Desulfatibacillum aliphaticivorans DSM 15576: one gene and its partner. The protein of the gene in region 1 interacts with the protein of each later gene in a pairwise test. Links are inferred from orthologs where the notes say so. Each region holds a gene or a part of one and is shown in the gene's direction. Other genes may lie near its edges.

Region 1 (8,415 bases):
TGCAAAAGATATAGTGGCAGGAAAAAAACCATCGCAAGGCGTCCCATTAAAAATGGCGCCGTGAAAGCAAGGAGGTTTGATTACCATGTCTTTGGAAGAAAAAGTAAAAAACATAATCGTGGATAAACTGGGCGTGGAGCCTGATGAAGTTGTGGAAGAAGCATCTTTTGTGGATGACCTGGGCGCCGATTCCCTGGACCTGGTTGAACTGATTATGAGCATGGAAGAAACCTTTGACCTGGAAATCTCCGATGAAGAAGCGGAAAAAATCCTCAAGGTCAAAGACGTCATTGAATATATCAAAGCGCACACCTAAAAACGCGCAGGACGGGGCCGCGGGCCAGCCCGCACGCCCCCCCGTCCCAAGACATCCGGCAGGAGTTTGAATGAATACCTGCACACCCGAAATTGTGGTCACCGGCCTGGGCTTGGTTACGCCCCTTGGCGTCGGCGTGGAGTCATCCTGGTCCGCCCTTTGCCAGGGGAAGTCCGGCGTAGGTCCTATCACCCGCTTTGACACCGCCGGCTTTAAAACCACCATCGCCGCCGAGGTGAAGGACTTTAACGCCGAAGATTTCATGAGCAAAAAGGAAGCCCGGAAGGCGGAGCGGTTTATCGCTTACATCATTGCGGCGTCCAAAATGGCCCTGGATGACGCGGGGCTTGTCATCGACTCGGACAACGCCGAGCGTGTGGGCGTGTTCACGGGGTGCGGCCTGGGAGGCCTCCAGACTATGGAGGAAAGCCGCGATGTCATTGTAAATCGCGGCCCCGGCAGGGTAAGCCCTTTTTTCATTCCCATGCTGATCGGAAACATGGGGCCCGGCCTTATCGCCATCCACTTTGGAGCCAAAGGCCCCAACTGCAGCGTGGCCACGGCCTGCGCCGCAGGCACCCACTCCGTGGGGGAATCCATGCGCATTCTTCAACACGGCCAGGCCGACGCCATGATCACCGGCGGCGTGGAATCGGTTATCACCCCCCTGTGCATTGCGGGCTTCAACTCCATGAAAGCCTTATCCACCCGGAACGAAGAGCCGAAAAAGGCCTCCCGGCCCTTTGACAAGGAGCGGGACGGATTTGTGGTCGGGGAAGGCGCCGGAATTCTGATCCTGGAAACCAGGGAGCACGCCGAGAAGCGCGGCGCCCGCATTTATGCGACCCTGGCAGGTTACGGCATGTCCGGCGATGCGTACCATATGACCGCGCCGTCCCCGGAAGGGGAAGGCATGGCCAGGTGCATGAAAAGCGCCGTGGAGGACGCCGGCCTGCCCTTGGAAGCCATTGACTACATCAACGCCCACGGCACCTCCACCCAGTTTAACGACCTGTGCGAAACCCAGGCCGTTAAGTCTCTGTTCGGAGAGCACGCTTACAAGCTGGCCATAAGCTCCACCAAGTCCATGACAGGCCATTTGCTTGGAGGCGCCGGAGGCGTGGAATCGGTATTCACCGCCTTGACGGTCTATCATGACCTTATTCCGCCGACCATCAATCAGGAGTCCCCGGACCCTGAATGCGACCTGGATTATGTGCCTAACCAGGCCAGGAAGCAGGTGGTCAATGCGGCCATGAACAACTCTTTTGGATTCGGAGGCACCAACGCATCCGTTATCATGAAGAAGTTTAAAGCATAGCAAGGCGCAAACGTTTAATTTTTTTGCAAGCTCTTCATTTGCAGGCTTGTTATATTCAAAATATTTTGGTACCGGTTTCTTGTTGCAGCAAGAACCATTTGGTTGAAAAGGGAGCAAACCGTTGGATCTGGAAACCATTAGAAAAGTTGACCCTGAGGCGGCGAAAGCCATCGAGCAGGAATTGGACAGGCAGCAGTTCACCTTGGAGCTGATCGCCTCGGAGAATATCGCCAGCCCGGCCGTCATGGCCGCTCAGGGCAGCGTAATGACCAACAAATACGCGGAAGGGTATCCCGGCCACCGTTATTACGGCGGATGCGAGTTCGTGGACGTGGCCGAAAACCTCGCCAGGGACCGGGCCAAGGAATTGTTCCAGGCAGACTACGCCAATGTGCAGCCCCATTCAGGCTCCCAGGCCAACATGGGGGTTTACTTCGCCCTGCTGGAACCCGGAGACACCGTGCTTGGCATGGACCTTTCCCACGGCGGTCACCTTACCCACGGCAGCCCGGTCAGCTTTTCCGGCCGCATTTTCAACTTCGTCCATTACGGAGTCAAGGAAAAAACCGGAACCATCGATTACGACCAGGTCCGCTCCCTGGCAAAGGAACATAAGCCCAAGCTGATCGTGGCGGGCGCCAGCGCCTACCCCCGGATCATCGACTTTCCCGAACTGGAAAAGATAGCCAGGGAAACCGGCGCATACCTTATGGTGGACATGGCTCACATAGCCGGTCTGGTGGCGGCCGGAGAGCATCCCTCTCCCCTGCCATACGCAGACGTAGTGACCACCACGACCCATAAAACCCTGCGCGGCCCCCGCGGCGGCATGATTTTGTCCAATAAGGGATTCGGCAAAAAACTGTCCAGCCAGATTTTCCCCGGCATCCAGGGCGGACCGCTCATGCACGTCATCGCCGCCAAGGCCGTGGCTTTCAAGGAAGCCCTTACGCCCGAGTTCAAGGCCTATCAGCAGCAAGTGGTCAAAAACGCCGCCTGCCTGGCCAAACGGCTTATGGACAACGGCGTGGATCTGGTTTCCGGCGGAACCGACAACCACATGATGCTCCTCAACCTCTCCAATCTTGACATTACCGGCAAGGAAGCGGAGGGTCTGGTGGAGCAGGCCGGCATTACGGTCAACAAGAACACCATCCCCTTTGATAAAAATGGACCGGCCGTCACCAGCGGCATCCGGGTGGGAACGCCGACCATTACCAGCAGGGGCATGAAAGAGCCTGAAATGGAACTCATCGCCGATTGCCTGGCGAACGTTTTGAAAAATCCCCAGGATCAGGCTTTGATAGAAAGCACGAGAGCCAAGGTCAAGGACCTTTGCCAATCTTTCCCCATTTATGCATAGCTTCCAGGGAGGAAAGGGATGAAATGCCCGTATTGCGGTGAAACTGAAGATAAAGTCATAGACTCCAGGCAAGGCAAGGAGGCTGATGTAATTCGTCGCCGCAGGGAGTGCTTGTCCTGCTCCCGCCGTTTTACCACCTACGAAAAGGTGGAGGACATGCCTTTGGTCATCATCAAAAAGGACGGCCGGAGAGAGGTTTTTAACGGGGAGAAAGTGCGGGCCGGCATGCTCCGGGCGTGTGAAAAGCGCAATATCAGCGTTCATGTGATTGATGAGTTTATCGAACAACTGGAAAGAGATCTGCGCGAAACCGGAGAAAAGGAAGTTCCCTCCCACCAGGTGGGCGAGGCCATCATGAACAAGCTGCACGAACTGGACGACGTGGCTTACGTCCGCTTCGCCTCGGTGTACAGGGAGTTCAAGCACGTAAACGACTTTATATCCGAACTCAAATACCTGCTTAAACAGCAGCAAAAGGGCGGCAAGTAACAGCCAGGCGGTTTGGACCTATTTATTATTCTCGGGGGGTAACCGGATCACGGTCCCCCCTGTTCTTTTTATACAAGGGCGCCATGAAAAAACAGGACACCCAATACATGCGCCAGGCTTTGGCCTTGGCTGAAAAGGGAACGGGAAGCACGTCGCCCAATCCTATGGTTGGCGCGGTCATTGTCAAGGACGGCAAGGTAATCGGCCAGGGCTGGCATAAAAAGGCCGGCGGACCTCACGCCGAAATCTTCGCTCTGGAGGAAGCAGGGGCGGACGCCAAAGGCGCGACCATGTACGTCACTCTGGAGCCCTGCAACCATCATGGAAAAACGCCGCCCTGCTCCCACGCCGTACTTAAGGCGGGAATCGCCAAGGTGATCGCCGCCATGAAAGACCCCAATCCCAAAGCCCAGGGCGGCCTGGAATATCTGCAGGAAAACGGCGTGGAAACCCAATGGGGCGTCTGCGAAGCCGAAGCCCGGAAGCAAAACGAATTTTTCATCAAACACGTCACCACGGGCAGGCCCTTTGTGGTCTGCAAATGCGCCGCCACCCTGGACGGCCGGATAGCCACGCGCATCGGCGACTCCAAATGGATCACCGGCGAAGAGTCCAGAGCCTGCGTCCACAAAATGCGCCACGCCATGGACGCCATCCTGGTGGGAATCAATACGGTCCGCATGGACGACCCCAGCCTCACGGCCCGACTGGAAGACGGCCAGGGAAACGATCCTTTGCGGGTCATCCTGGACAGCCGCCTATCTATGGATCCCAGCGCCAAAATGTTGCGCCAGGATTCTGATTCTGGTACATTAATTTTTTGCGGCCCCCAGGCGCCCGAGGTAAAACGGGACGCTCTGGAAAAAGCAGGCGCAGAAATTGTGGAAGCGCCCGAAATGAGCGGGTTTTTAAACCTGGATTTCATTTGCCGCAACTTAGGGGAAAGGGGCCTGAACAGCCTGCTGATTGAAGGCGGCGGGCATGTGCATTCATCCGCCCTGAAATCGGGCGTGGTGGACAAGGTCTGCTTGTTTTACGCCCCAAAAATCTTGTGCGGCGACGACGGAGTTCCCATGTTTGCAGGCCCCGGGCCTGACTTTATGGCTGACTCCATAGAACTGAAGGACATCACCCTGCACCGTTTCGGAAACGACTTTATGGTGGAGGGATATGTCATGGATCTTTTTGACGAACGGGACTGATAATACGCCATGTTTACCGGAATCATAGAAGGCCTGGGAACCCTTAAACGCATCAACAAGGGCCGGGGCGTCACCATGCAGATTCAGGCGGATTTCGACCTGACGGGCGTCAAACTGGGCGACAGCATCGCCGTTTCCGGAACATGCCTCACAGCCACCCGTCTGGACGGCTCGACATTCGACGTGGACGTATCCCCCGAGAGCATCAGCCGCTCCATCCTCAATTGGGCCAAGCCCGGGGACAGGGTGAACCTGGAAAAGGCGCTGACTTTCGCCTCCCGCCTGGACGGCCATCTGGTGCAGGGACACGTGGACGGCATTGCCACTGTGGCTTCGGTAAAGGCGGACGCCAACGCCATCCTGTACTCCTTTGAGGCCCCTTCCAGCCTGACCTATTACATGGTGGAAAAAGGTTCGGTTGCCATCGACGGAATCAGCCTTACTATTAACCAAAGGTCTGATACCGGCTTTTCCGTTAGCATCATACCGCATACCGCAAAAATCACGACCATCGGACTGCGCAAGCCCGGCGACCGTGTAAATATAGAAACCGATATAATCGGGAAATATGTGGAACACTTTTTATCCGCAACTAGAGGAGAGGCGGATAAAAACTCCCAAATGCCGGGCATTAACATGGCGTTACTTGCCAAGAACGGCTTTTTATAAGAGGCAGACATGGCTAAAATCAGCATTGAGCAGGCAATCAAGGAAATCAAGGAAGGCAAGATGGTCATCCTGGTGGATGACGAAGACAGGGAAAACGAAGGGGACCTTGCAATCGCAGCCGAATTTGTAACCCCTGAAATTATCAACTTTATGGCGAAATACGGCCGCGGCCTTATTTGCCTTTCCCTTACCAAGGCAAAAGCCGACATTCTGGATCTTCAACCCATGGTCGGCAACAATACCTCGCCTTACCAGACAGGCTTCACCGTCTCCATCGAAGCCCGGTGCGGCGTCACCACGGGCATCTCGGCGGCTGACAGGGCCACAACCATCCAGACCGCTATAGCAGACGACTCCAAGGCCGAAGACCTTGTGCGCCCCGGCCATATTTTTCCGCTCCGCGCACGCAACGGCGGAGTCATCGTCCGCGCCGGCCAGACTGAAGGCTCCGTGGACCTGGCCCGCTTGGCAGGCTGCAAGCCCGCCGGCGTCATCTGCGAAATCATGAAAGACGACGGCACCATGGCCCGCATGCCCGACCTGGAAGTTTTCAGCGAAGAGCACGGCATCAACATCTGCACCATCGCCGACCTCATTGAATACCGCATGAGCAAAGAATCCTTTGTGCGCAGGTCCGCCGAAGCCAAACTGCCCACGTCCTATGGCGGAGACTTCAAGGTCATCGTTTACGAAAACGATGTGGACGAATACCTGAACATCGCTCTGGTCAAGGGAGACATCAATCCCGACGAGCCTATCCTGGTGCGTGTGCACTCCGAATGCCTCACCGGCGATATCTTCGGCTCCCAACGCTGCGACTGCGGCGATCAGCTTCAGGAAGCCATGAGAATGGTCAACGAAGAAGGCAAGGGCGTCATCATCTACGTGCGTCAGGAAGGCCGCGGCATCGGCCTGGTCAACAAAATCAAGGCCTACGCTCTGCAGGACGGCGGCCTGGACACCGTGGAAGCCAACGAGAAGCTGGGCTTCAAGGCCGACCAGCGCAACTACGGCATCGGCGCCCAGGTGCTGGTGGACCTGGGAGTACGGAAAATGAAGCTCATGACCAACAATCCCAAGAAAATGGTCGGCCTCCAGGGCTACGGCCTGAGCATTGTGGAACAAGTGCCGCTGGCCGTGTGCCCCAACAAGTACAACAAAGACTACCTGGAATGCAAGGCCTTGAAAATGGGCCATTTGCTGGACGTGGAATCTTATAAATAAAACAGGGAAAATTCCCTGCCAATAAAACTTAACCGAATCGCGTTTTCGGATAACAGGAGGAACACTATGCCGCGCATGATAGAGGGGACGCTCTCAGCGGAAGGCAAACGCTTTGGAATCATCGTAGCCAGGTTCAACGATTTCATCTCTGACAGGCTGCTGGGCGGCGCGCTGGACGCGCTCATGAGGTCCGGGGCTGCAGACGAGAATATTGAAGTCGCCAAGGTGCCCGGGGCATTTGAAATCCCCCTGATCGCCGATAAGATGGCTAAAAGCGGCAAGTACGACGCACTCATCTGCCTGGGCGCCGTCATTCGCGGGTCCACGCCGCATTTCGACTATGTATGCGCCGAAGCCTCCAAGGGCATCGCCCATGTCAGTCTTGGCGCAGGCATTCCCGTTATGTTCGGCATTCTGACCACCGACACCATTGAGCAGGCCATAGAACGCGCTGGCACCAAAGCCGGAAACAAAGGCTGGGACGTGGCCATGGGCGCTATTGAAATGGTCAACCTTGCGGAGCAGTTCAAGTAAATCTATGGGAAAAAGACGCAGGGCAAGGGAGCTTGCGCTCCAATCATTATTTTACGTGGACTCAACCTCAGCCCCCCCGCTGAAGGCCTTGGACTTGTTTTGCCAAAACTTTCCGCCTCCCAAGGATCTGGCCCAGTTCTTTTACGAACTGGCCAAAGGGGTGATTGAAAAACGGGATGAGATTGACCGCCTTATCGAACAGCATTCCAACAACTGGAAGCTGTACCGTATGTCGGCCGTGGACCTGAACCTCATGCGCATCGCCGCCTATGAATTTCTGTTCTGCCCCGACGTACCTCGCCGGGTATCCATCAACGAGGCCATTGACATCGGCAAACGCTTCGGAACGGCCGAGTCCGGCGCCTTCATCAACGGCATCCTGGACAGCATCCACCTGCATCTGGGCAAAGAAGAAAAGGCCGAAAAGAAAAGATAGATTTCTTTTACAGTAAAATATAAAAGGGGCGTCTTCCGCAAGGAAAACGCCCCTTCGTTATTTTGCTTTTTCAGCAGATGCTACTTGAGCTTGCCGATAACGCTGCTTGCGATGGTATTCTTCTGGATTTCCTTGGTTCCTTCGTAAATTTCCGTGATCTTAGCGTCACGATAGAACCTTTCCACGTCATACTCACGCATGTAGCCGTAGCCGCCCAAGAGCTGAATGGCTTCGTCGGCCACTTCCACTGCAGTGCGGGCGGCGAACATTTTAGCCATGGATGTCAGCTTGGGATCGATTTTGCCTTGGTCGTAATTCCATGCAGCCTTATAGGTCATAAGGCGGGCGAGTTCGACCTTGGTGGCCATGTCGGCCAGCTTATGCTGGGTGATCTGGAACTGAGCCAATTTTTTGCCAAACTGCTCGCGCTGCTTGACGTATTCCACGGCCCTATCCAAAGCGCCCTGCGCGGTTCCCAGAGCCTGTGCAGCGATGAGAATGCGGCTTTCGTCAAAGAATTCCAGGACCTGATAAAAGCCCTTGCCTTCCACGCCGATGAGGTTTTCCTTGGGTACGCGAACGTCCTTGAAAACAACCTCAGCCGTATCCATCATGCGGATGCCCAATTTATCGCCCACGGAAGTGGTGCTTACGCCTTCTCTGTCAGCTTCCACCAATATCATGCTAAGGCCGCGGTAAGCGGGCTTGGCGTCAGGATCAGTCTGGCACAGAGTGCAGAAGAAGCCGGCGAGGTTGCCGTTGGTGATAAAAATTTTGGTTCCGTTGATCACCCATTCATCGCCGTCCAGGACAGCCGTAGTGTCCATGCCGGTAATGTCCGATCCGTGTCCGGGTTCGGTA
Region 2 (8,348 bases), on another replicon or contig:
CAGGATCGCCAGGAGGTGCAGCATTCCCTAAACAAGCTGACGGCTCGGGAAAGAATGGAGCTCTTGTTTGACAAGGGCGCCTTTGACGAACTGGGCGCCCTGACCCGGGACGCCCGCCCGCCCCTGGACGGCAAAAAACGCCCCAGCCCGGGCGACGGCGTGGTCATGGGCGGAGGCCAAATCAACGGCCGCAACGCCCTGGCTTTTTGCCTGGACTTTACGGTCATGGCCGGGGGCCTTGGCAACGACGGCGTGTGGATGCTGGCGGACCTGGTGAAAAAAGCCGGGGAGCGGAACGTGCCCCTGATCGGCATGCTGGATTCCGCAGGCTCCCGGATCAGCGTCAAAGACGGATACACCGGCCTTAACGGCCTTGGCCGTTTGTTCAAGTACATGTCTCAGTATTCGGGCGTCAGCCCCCGGATCATGATGGTTCTGGGCCCCTGCACCGGCCCCCTTGCGGCTTTGCCGGTCATGGGCGACTTCCGGATTTTCAACGAAGAAAGCGCCTTTTTGTGGCTGGGCGGCGCAATGGAGTCCGACGAGGCGGGAACCGCGGAATTCCATATGGAAAAAAGCGGCCAGTGCGACTTTGTTGTGGACAGCGACGAAGACGCCATAGACAAAGCCAAGGAGCTTTTGGCCTACATGCCCCAGAACTGCTGGGAAATGCCTCCCTTCGTGGACTCGGGCGACGATCCCGAACGCCGGGAGGAAGCCATCCTGGACGTCATGCCGGAAAACGTCAAGTTCACCTATGACGTGCACGAAATTATCGAATTGATCGTGGATAACGGCGAGTTCCTGGAAGTCCAGGAGGAATACGCCACCCATCTGGTTACGGGCTTCGCCCGCATAGGCGGATATCCCATCGGCATCGTGGCCAACAACCCGGACGAAATGAGCGGCGTCTTTGAAATCGACTCCGCCGACAAGTACGACCGGTTCATGAATTTTCTGGACTGCTTCAACATTCCCATCATCACCATGGTGGACTCCACGGCCTACGTGCCCGGCGACAAGTGGGAGCGCCTGGGCATCATCCGCCACGGCGCCAAGAACCTGCATTCGTACTCTCATCTGACCACCCAGAAAATCACCGTGGTCCTGCGCCGCTCCTACGGCGGGTCCAACATCGTCATGGGCTGCGCCCAGATGCACCCGGACGTGGTGTTCGGCTGGCCCTGCGGCGAGTTCGCCCCCACCGGGCCGGAATCCATTGTGGAAGCCATCTTCCATAAGGAGCTGGCGAAAGCCGAGGAAAAGGGCGGCAAGGAAAAACGTCAGGAATACTATGACATGCTCCTGGCTACGGTCAGGGAGCGGTTTAACATCATGCATCACTCCATGGACTGGACCTCTTATTATATGGTGGAGGAAGCCATCGACCCGCGGGACACCCGCGCCAAGATCTACCGCACCATCGTGGCCACCCTGGACAAGCAGGAAGAGCTTCCTGAAAAGAAACGCTTCATCAAGCCTGCATAAAAGGAGAGAAACATGTCTGAACGAATGAACGAAGCAATTAACAGGCTTGCTGAAATACAGAAGCAAAACCTGCTGGGAGGCGGCCAGAAGCACGTTGACCGGCAGCACGCCAGAAACAAGATGACGGCCAGGGAGCGCATTGACGCCCTGCTGGATCCCGGCACATTTCTGGAAGTCGGCTCCTGCGTTAACACCACCAGCGTCAGGATGGACGGCAGAACCACGGACGCCCCCTGCGACGGCGCCATCACCGGCACGGGCAAGGTGGACGGCCGGCTCATTGGCGTGTATTCCAGCGATTTCACGGTCCTGGGCGGATCTTTAGGCGCCCAGCACCTGCAAAAATGCTCCGAATGGATCATCCAATGCACCAAGCTGGGCATTCCCATGGTCTGGCTGCTGGACTCCTCGGGAGGCCGCCTGGGCTACCAGGACGTCATGTTCGCCGGCATTGAGTGGTATTTCTGCACCATCTCACGCAGTTCCGGCGTCGTGCCTCAGATCAACGTGCTCATGGGCCCCTGCATTGCAGGCCAGGCTTACGCCCCGACCCTGTGCGACTTCCTGCTCATGAGCCGGGAGACCGCCAACCTGTGGCTGGCCGGCCCCAGGCAGGCCAAGGCCGCCACGTCCGAGGATATCGACAAGTCCGTGGGCAGCGCCGATTACCACGTAGCCCATTCCGGCACCTGCGACGTTGTCGGGGACAACGATGCGGAAACCATTGCAAAAACCAGGGAGCTCTTAAGCTATCTGCCTTCCAATTTCCGGGAAAAGCCTCCGGTCAAGGAAGCACCCGCCGACTCCTTGTGTGATGTGGACAAGCTCCTGGAGCTGGTTCCTGACGACCTGGCCAAGACCTATGACATGCATGAAGTCATCAAGGTTTTGGTGGACGACGGCGATTATTTTGAGGTCAAGGACCAATACGCCAAGAACCTCATCTGCTGCTTCGCCCGCATGGACGGCAAGCCCGTGGGCATAGTCGCCAATAACCCGGCCGAGCCCGGAAGCATCATGGAAATCAATTCCTGCGATAAATACTACCGTTTTCTCCAGGTGTTGGACGCCTTCAACATCCCCCTGGTGACTCTGGTGGACACCCCGCCTTTCGTTCCCGGCGAAGAGCAGGAAGAAAAAGGCCTCTTACGCCACTTCGGCAAAATCGTGGACGTTTACACAACCTCCACCATTCCCAAAATCAGCATCGTCCTGCGGGAAGCATACGCCGACGCCGGCGCCATGATCATGGGCGTCTCCAAAGGCATGGGCGCGGACGCAGCCTTGGCATGGCCCATCGCCCAATACGCCGTGGAAGCCTCGGAGCTGGATTACCGGGAAGTGGTTAAAGGCATGGAGGACGACGCTTACGAAGGCTACCTGAACTGGGGCCGGGAAAAAACCGACGTGTTCGACGTGGCCAGGGGCTTTACCACCCAGGTGGTGGACGAAATCATCCATCCCAAAGAAACCAGGAAAAGAATCATCCAATCTTTGGAGCTGTTCAAAAATAAAGAGGAAGAACTTCCCCTCAGGGCCAAGTGCCACGGCACGATGCCCTCATAAACGGGAAGCAGGGAACGGGGAGCAATAACCAGGCCGAGGCGAGCCTCCCCGTTCCTTAACCTGGAATTCAGCCGCCGCCTAACCCCATGCCGGCGGATTCAGTATAAAATTACTTGCATCTCAAGCGATAAAACTGTCAGGAGGCAACCATGGCAAAGAAAAAAGTCAAAGCAAAAATGTCCGGCGTTTTTTACAGAAGGCCCGCCCCCGAAGAACCCGCTTATTGCGAAGTGGGCGACGTGGTTAAGAAAAAACAGGTCCTGGCCCTGCTGGAAACCATGAAGGTTTTCCAGAAAGTCAAATCCACGGCGGACGGAAAGATCGTGGAAATCCTGGCTGAAAATGAACAGCCCCTGAAGGACGGGGACGTGATGTTCATCATCGAAACGGAATAACCAGAGAGGCGACCATGTTTAAGAAAATTCTGGCGGCGAACCGGGGGGAGATCGCCCTGCGCGTAATCCGGGCATGCAAGGAGCTGGAAATCCCGTGCGTGGCCGTGTATTCCGAAGCGGACGCGGAATCTCTGCACGTCCGGCTTGCGGACGAAAGCGTGTGCATCGGTCCCGCCATCAGCGCAAAGAGCTATTTGAGCATTGATAATATCATCAAGGCGGCCAAGGACACCGGCGCCGACGCCATTCATCCCGGCTACGGCTATTTGGCGGAAAAGAAGGATTTCGCCCTCGCCTGCCAGGAAAACGGGATTACCTTCATCGGCCCCAAACCCGACAACCTGGCCCTGGCCGGGGATAAAATCGCGGCGAAAACAGCCATGCAAAAGGCCGGCGTTCCGGTTACGCCCAGCAGCCCGGGCGGCGTGGATACGGTGGCGGAAGCCAAGGAGTTCGCCAAGGAAATCGGCTATCCCATCATGGTCAAGGCCTCGGGCGGAGGCGGCGGCCGCGGCATTAAGATCTGCTTTAATGACGAAGAGGTGGAAGAAGAATTTCCCATGGCCAAGATGGAAGGCCGCACCGCCTTCGGCAACGACGAAGTCTATGTGGAAAAATTCCTCACCAAACCCCGGCACATCGAGTTTCAGATCCTGGCCGACAAGCAAGGCAACGTCATCCATCTTGGGGAAAGGGAATGCTCCATCCAGCGGCGGTATCAAAAGCTGGTGGAAGAGTCCCCCTCCCCGGCCCTTACGCCTGAATTGCGGGCGGCCATGGGCCAGGCGGCTATCAACGCCGCCAAAGCAGTGGATTACGAAAACGCCGGAACCGTGGAATTCCTCCTGGACGGCGACATGAATTTCTACTTCATGGAAATCAACTCCCGCATCCAGGTGGAGCATCCGGTGACCGAACTGGTCACGGGCGTGGATCTGGTCAAGGAGCAAATCCGGCTGGCGGCCGGCGGAACCCTGGATTACACCTTCGACGACCTCAACCTGCGCGGATGGGCCATTGAATGCCGCATCAACGCGGAGGATCCGGAGAAGCATTTCATGCCCAGCCCGGGAACCATCGAGGATTACAATCCGCCGGCGGGCTTCGGCGTTCGCCTGGACAGCCATCTGTACCAGGGCTATGAACTGCCGCCCTTTTACGATTCCCTGATCGGCAAGTTAGTGGCCTTCGACCTGACCAGGGAAGGCGCCATTCAGGTTATGAAACGGGCTTTGAAGGAATTCATCATAGGCCCCATCAAGACAACCATCCCCCTGCATCTGATCATCATGGACGACGATGAGTTCAAGGCGGGAAACTTCGACACCAGCTTCATCACCAAGTACGTCCCGGAAGAAGATGACGATGATGACGATGATGACGATGACGACGATGACGACGACGACGACGATTAAGTCGCGTTAACCGAACCAGCGCGAGGCTGGACGACGTGGGGGTGCACGCTTATGCGGGAGAAGGCTAATGCCTTCTCCCGTTTTATTCCGCCGTTTGCAGTGTGCTCCTACTGGTTTAGCCCGGCCTCATGCCGGAGCAGGAACAGGATTTCCCCCTCGCCGATCACCCCGTCGCCGTCCACGTCGTTGCCCGGGCCGTTATAGGGAATTTCTGCAAAATCCGGGGCATTGTTGGCCAGGATTTGCAGGCCCAGGATGAGATCGTCCATTCCCAGGGTCCGGTCTCCGTTCAGGTCTCCAATCCCGAGCAGGGGATACGGGTCGTCCCCGTCCATTAAGCCGTCCTTGTCCGTGTCCGGATCTTCCGGCAGGGTTCCCGCTTCCTCCTCTTCCCAGTCCTGGAATCCGTCCATGTCCGCATCGCCGGTCAGGTCGATATTGATGAGCACGGAGGCCTGGTTGCTGGTGTGGGTCCCGTCGCTGACCGTGTATTTGAACACGTCCTGGGGGGCCGCCGTTCCGTCCTGCTGGTAGGTGAAGGTTCCGTCCATGTTCAGGGTGACGGAGCCGTGCAGCGGGGGAACCGTCAGGGTGACTGTAAGGGGCGCCCCTTCCGGGTCCACGTCGTTATGAAGCACGGAGGTCCAATACGTGTTGACAATGGATGTTGTCCCTTTCCATTCCACCGAGCAGGTATCCGCGTAGGCCTTGGGCGCTTCGTTGGGAACGGCGACGGTCAAGTTCACCTTGGCGGTGGCCGTTTTACCAAGGTGGGAGGCTGTGTAGCTGAAATAGTCGGTTCCCGTATAACCGGCTGTGGGCGTGTAGGTCACGGTTTCCCCGTCCGTCACGGCCTGACCGTGCTTGGGCGAGGTTGTCCCGGTGATGGTTGGGACGCCGCTGCTGTAATAGATGTCATTGGCCAGCACGTCCACGGTCACCGGCTGGTTGGGCGGGGTTTGAGCCGTGTCGTTGTGCAGTTCCATGGGCAGGTTGGCCAGGGGGTCGATGACCGCGCCAAGGATGACGTTGTCGATCACCCCGTCCCCGTCCGAGTCTCTGGACAGGAGGTTCATGCCAGCAATAAACTCCTCGGCGTCCAGGTAGGGGTCGCTGTCCGTGTTGGAATGCAGCGGGTTGCTTCCCAGGTCCACCTCCTGTTTGTCGGTCAGGCAGTCGTGGTCTGTGTCCGGGTCCCTGGGGTCTGTGCCTGCGGCGTATTCCTGGGCGTCGGTCAGGCCGTCCTGGTCCGTGTCCTTCATGGTGGGATCGCAGGAGGCCACATAGGATTGATCGCCCTGGTTGTCGTGATAGGCCACGGGCCAGCCGATATACTCGTTCAAGTCAATAAGTCCGTCGGCGTCCTTGTCGTCCCCCGTGGCGAGCCAACCGGATCCGCCCGTGGTGTTGACGACGGCCACGATGGGCATGTCCTCATCAGCCGGCATGGTTTCGTAGTCATCCCAATAATTGAAATAACGGATGAAAGTCACCCCGGAGCCGGAAGCGATAAAATCAATGCATCTTTTTCCCCCTTGATAGAAACCTTCCTGAACCCCGGTGAGGTCGGACTTGATGCCGTCGGTGTAGCTGGCGATTGTGTTCAGGGCCCGGATCTCAATGCTGGGCCGATACCATGCGAACAAAGTCAGAAAGGCCGAATCCGGCCGTATGCTGGAAACAATGCGGGAAGGGAACTCCACGTTTCCCACGGTTCCTGTAAAACTCACCAAGGGGGGGCCAATGGGCCGGTTGATATCCTGCTCGTCAAAATCGGAAATGCCGTCTCCGTCGGTATCCCTGCTATGGGGGTTGGTCCTGTATAGGGCTTCCCAGTCGTCGGGAAGCCCGTCTCCGTCCGTATCCATTTTTGTGGGGTCGGAATAAACATGCATGGGGATTGTAGCGTCCCCCAGGGGGATGGTAATATTCCATCCTTGGATTTCATAAATATCCAGGAGCCAGTCCCCGTCCGATTCGTGCCCGAATTCGTTCTTGGCATTGGTTCCCAGCACCACTTCCACGCCGTCCGGGACGCCGTCCCTGTCCCCCTCACGTTCATTCGTATAGGTCAGGGAAACCTCTCTTTCGTAGGGATCGGCCAGTCCGTCCACGTCCGAATCCCACATATGCGGGCTGCAGGAATAGCAAATATTGCCGTTGGAATCCAATTCCACATCCGGCACGCCGTCCCCGTCCTGGTCCACGTCCAGGTAGCCGTCCCCGTCCGTATCCAGGGGGGTGATGACGGTCCAGCCAAGGAACTGTTCCAGGTTTTTGGGCAGCACGTCAAAATAAATGGTGGAAGGCTCGGAGTACACCGTTCCCGAAGAGCTGTGGACGTCGCAACCGGAGGAGCATTCCTCGTAGTAGGCCTTGTAGTCGGAATTCAGATAGACGGTAAACTTATAGTTGTTGGAAGGCATTTGGGCGGGGGGTTCAATCCAGACGCCGACCTTCCAGATGCGCATAAAATAGTAGTTGTCGTAGTCCCAGTATTCATCCTCTATGGTTTCCCAATGGTCCCCGTAGGCTGCAATTCCGGGCGCCAGTTCGTAATAGGGCTTGACGTAGCTGCTTTCCCAGTAATCCGTGTATCCAGGGCCGTAACGGTATACATATTCCTGAAAACGGGACGTGATTTCAATTTTGTCCCCCACGTCCAGGCCATTGCCGTCCAGATCTGTAATATTGACCGCGCTGTCAATCAGCTCCAGTTCCACTTTGCTTAGCTCAGACTTGGTCACAAAGAAACCCACAATGTCTTCCATCAGGGCCTGGGACCACCCGGTTCCCGAGACCCATCCCATGATGAGGTCGGACAATGCCACCAGGCCGGATATGATCCCCCCCACAATGGGAATGCACGACAAAGCCCAAAGCCCAATGGCGTAGGCTGTCATGAGCGTGGCGAACATGGCGCCGGAAAAGATGCCCAGCCTGGACCATCCGTGGGAGGAGGCGATCTGAAAAAAGGCGTAAAAAGCCACCCCGGCCGTCACCACCCAGCCCATGGCGCCTGCCCCCTTGATCACCCGGTCCATCTTGCTCACCGTGCCCACCTTGGCCTGGGACACAGAAGCGAACATGATCTTGAAGTTTTTCAGCATGGACATGGAACGAAACCCGGCCCGGAGTATTTTGGCGGCCTTGTAGGAGCCTCGCACGCCCACCGCGATCCTGCCGACAGCCGCCATGCTCCTTCCCCCTTCCACCAGTTGGCGCATGACCTTGCTGGTTTCCGGGGGCTCCGGGTCCATGTCCTCGTCCATCCGGCTCATGGCCGACTCCCCGGCGTTCCAGGCCATGACCATGTCCGTAAGGTTGCTTTTCTCCTCCCCGGTCATGCCGGAGGCTTGGGCGTACACGTATGCCGCTCCCGCCACTTCGTCCAGTCCCAGTTCGGCCTGCGTGGTGGTGTCGTACCAGGGGGTTACAATGCGTTTGCCTGTGCTCACCGGGGCTTTGGCCATATCCACCACAA

What was found.
Region 2: the proteins of ribD (region 1) and accC interact in binary tests that used the Escherichia coli proteins (3 or more experiments, as listed by UniProt). The link is inferred for Desulfatibacillum aliphaticivorans DSM 15576 from one-to-one orthologs.

The regions. Positions count from the first base shown.
Region 1 is NZ_AUCT01000024.1:821-9,235, reverse strand. The notes cover bases 2,633-5,631. They hold ribD (bifunctional diaminohydroxyphosphoribosylaminopyrimidine deaminase/5-amino-6-(5-phosphoribosylamino)uracil reductase RibD), read left to right. Parts: upstream 2,633-3,572; coding sequence 3,573-4,691; downstream 4,692-5,631. Other genes in these bases: G491_RS0119530 (bifunctional 3,4-dihydroxy-2-butanone-4-phosphate synthase/GTP cyclohydrolase II), read left to right, coding at 5,370-5,631; G491_RS0119535 (riboflavin synthase), read left to right, coding at 4,701-5,360; nrdR (transcriptional regulator NrdR), read left to right, coding at 3,019-3,489; glyA (serine hydroxymethyltransferase), read left to right, coding at 2,633-3,000. In the rest of the region: acpP (acyl carrier protein), read left to right, coding at 86-316; fabF (beta-ketoacyl-ACP synthase II), read left to right, coding at 387-1,637; more of glyA, read left to right, coding at 1,759-2,632; more of G491_RS0119530, read left to right, coding at 5,632-6,584; ribH (6,7-dimethyl-8-ribityllumazine synthase), read left to right, coding at 6,651-7,118; transcription antitermination factor NusB, read left to right, coding at 7,123-7,554; G491_RS0119515 (acyl-CoA dehydrogenase family protein), read right to left, coding at 7,635-8,415. UniProt on the Escherichia coli protein: Converts 2,5-diamino-6-(ribosylamino)-4(3h)-pyrimidinone 5'-phosphate into 5-amino-6-(ribosylamino)-2,4(1h,3h)-pyrimidinedione 5'-phosphate.
Region 2 is NZ_AUCT01000002.1:304,410-312,757, forward strand. What follows is about bases 2,732-5,663. They hold accC (acetyl-CoA carboxylase biotin carboxylase subunit), read left to right. Parts: upstream 2,732-3,463; coding sequence 3,464-4,864; downstream 4,865-5,663. Other genes in these bases: G491_RS0103520 (acyl-CoA carboxylase subunit beta), read left to right, coding at 2,732-3,054; G491_RS29300 (acetyl-CoA carboxylase biotin carboxyl carrier protein), read left to right, coding at 3,204-3,449; G491_RS0103535 (Ig-like domain-containing protein), read right to left, coding at 4,972-5,663. Outside these bases: G491_RS0103515 (acyl-CoA carboxylase subunit beta), read left to right, coding at 1-1,488; more of G491_RS0103520, read left to right, coding at 1,501-2,731; more of G491_RS0103535, read right to left, coding at 5,664-8,348. UniProt on the Escherichia coli protein: This protein is a component of the acetyl coenzyme A carboxylase complex; first, biotin carboxylase catalyzes the carboxylation of the carrier protein and then the transcarboxylase transfers the carboxyl group to form malonyl-CoA.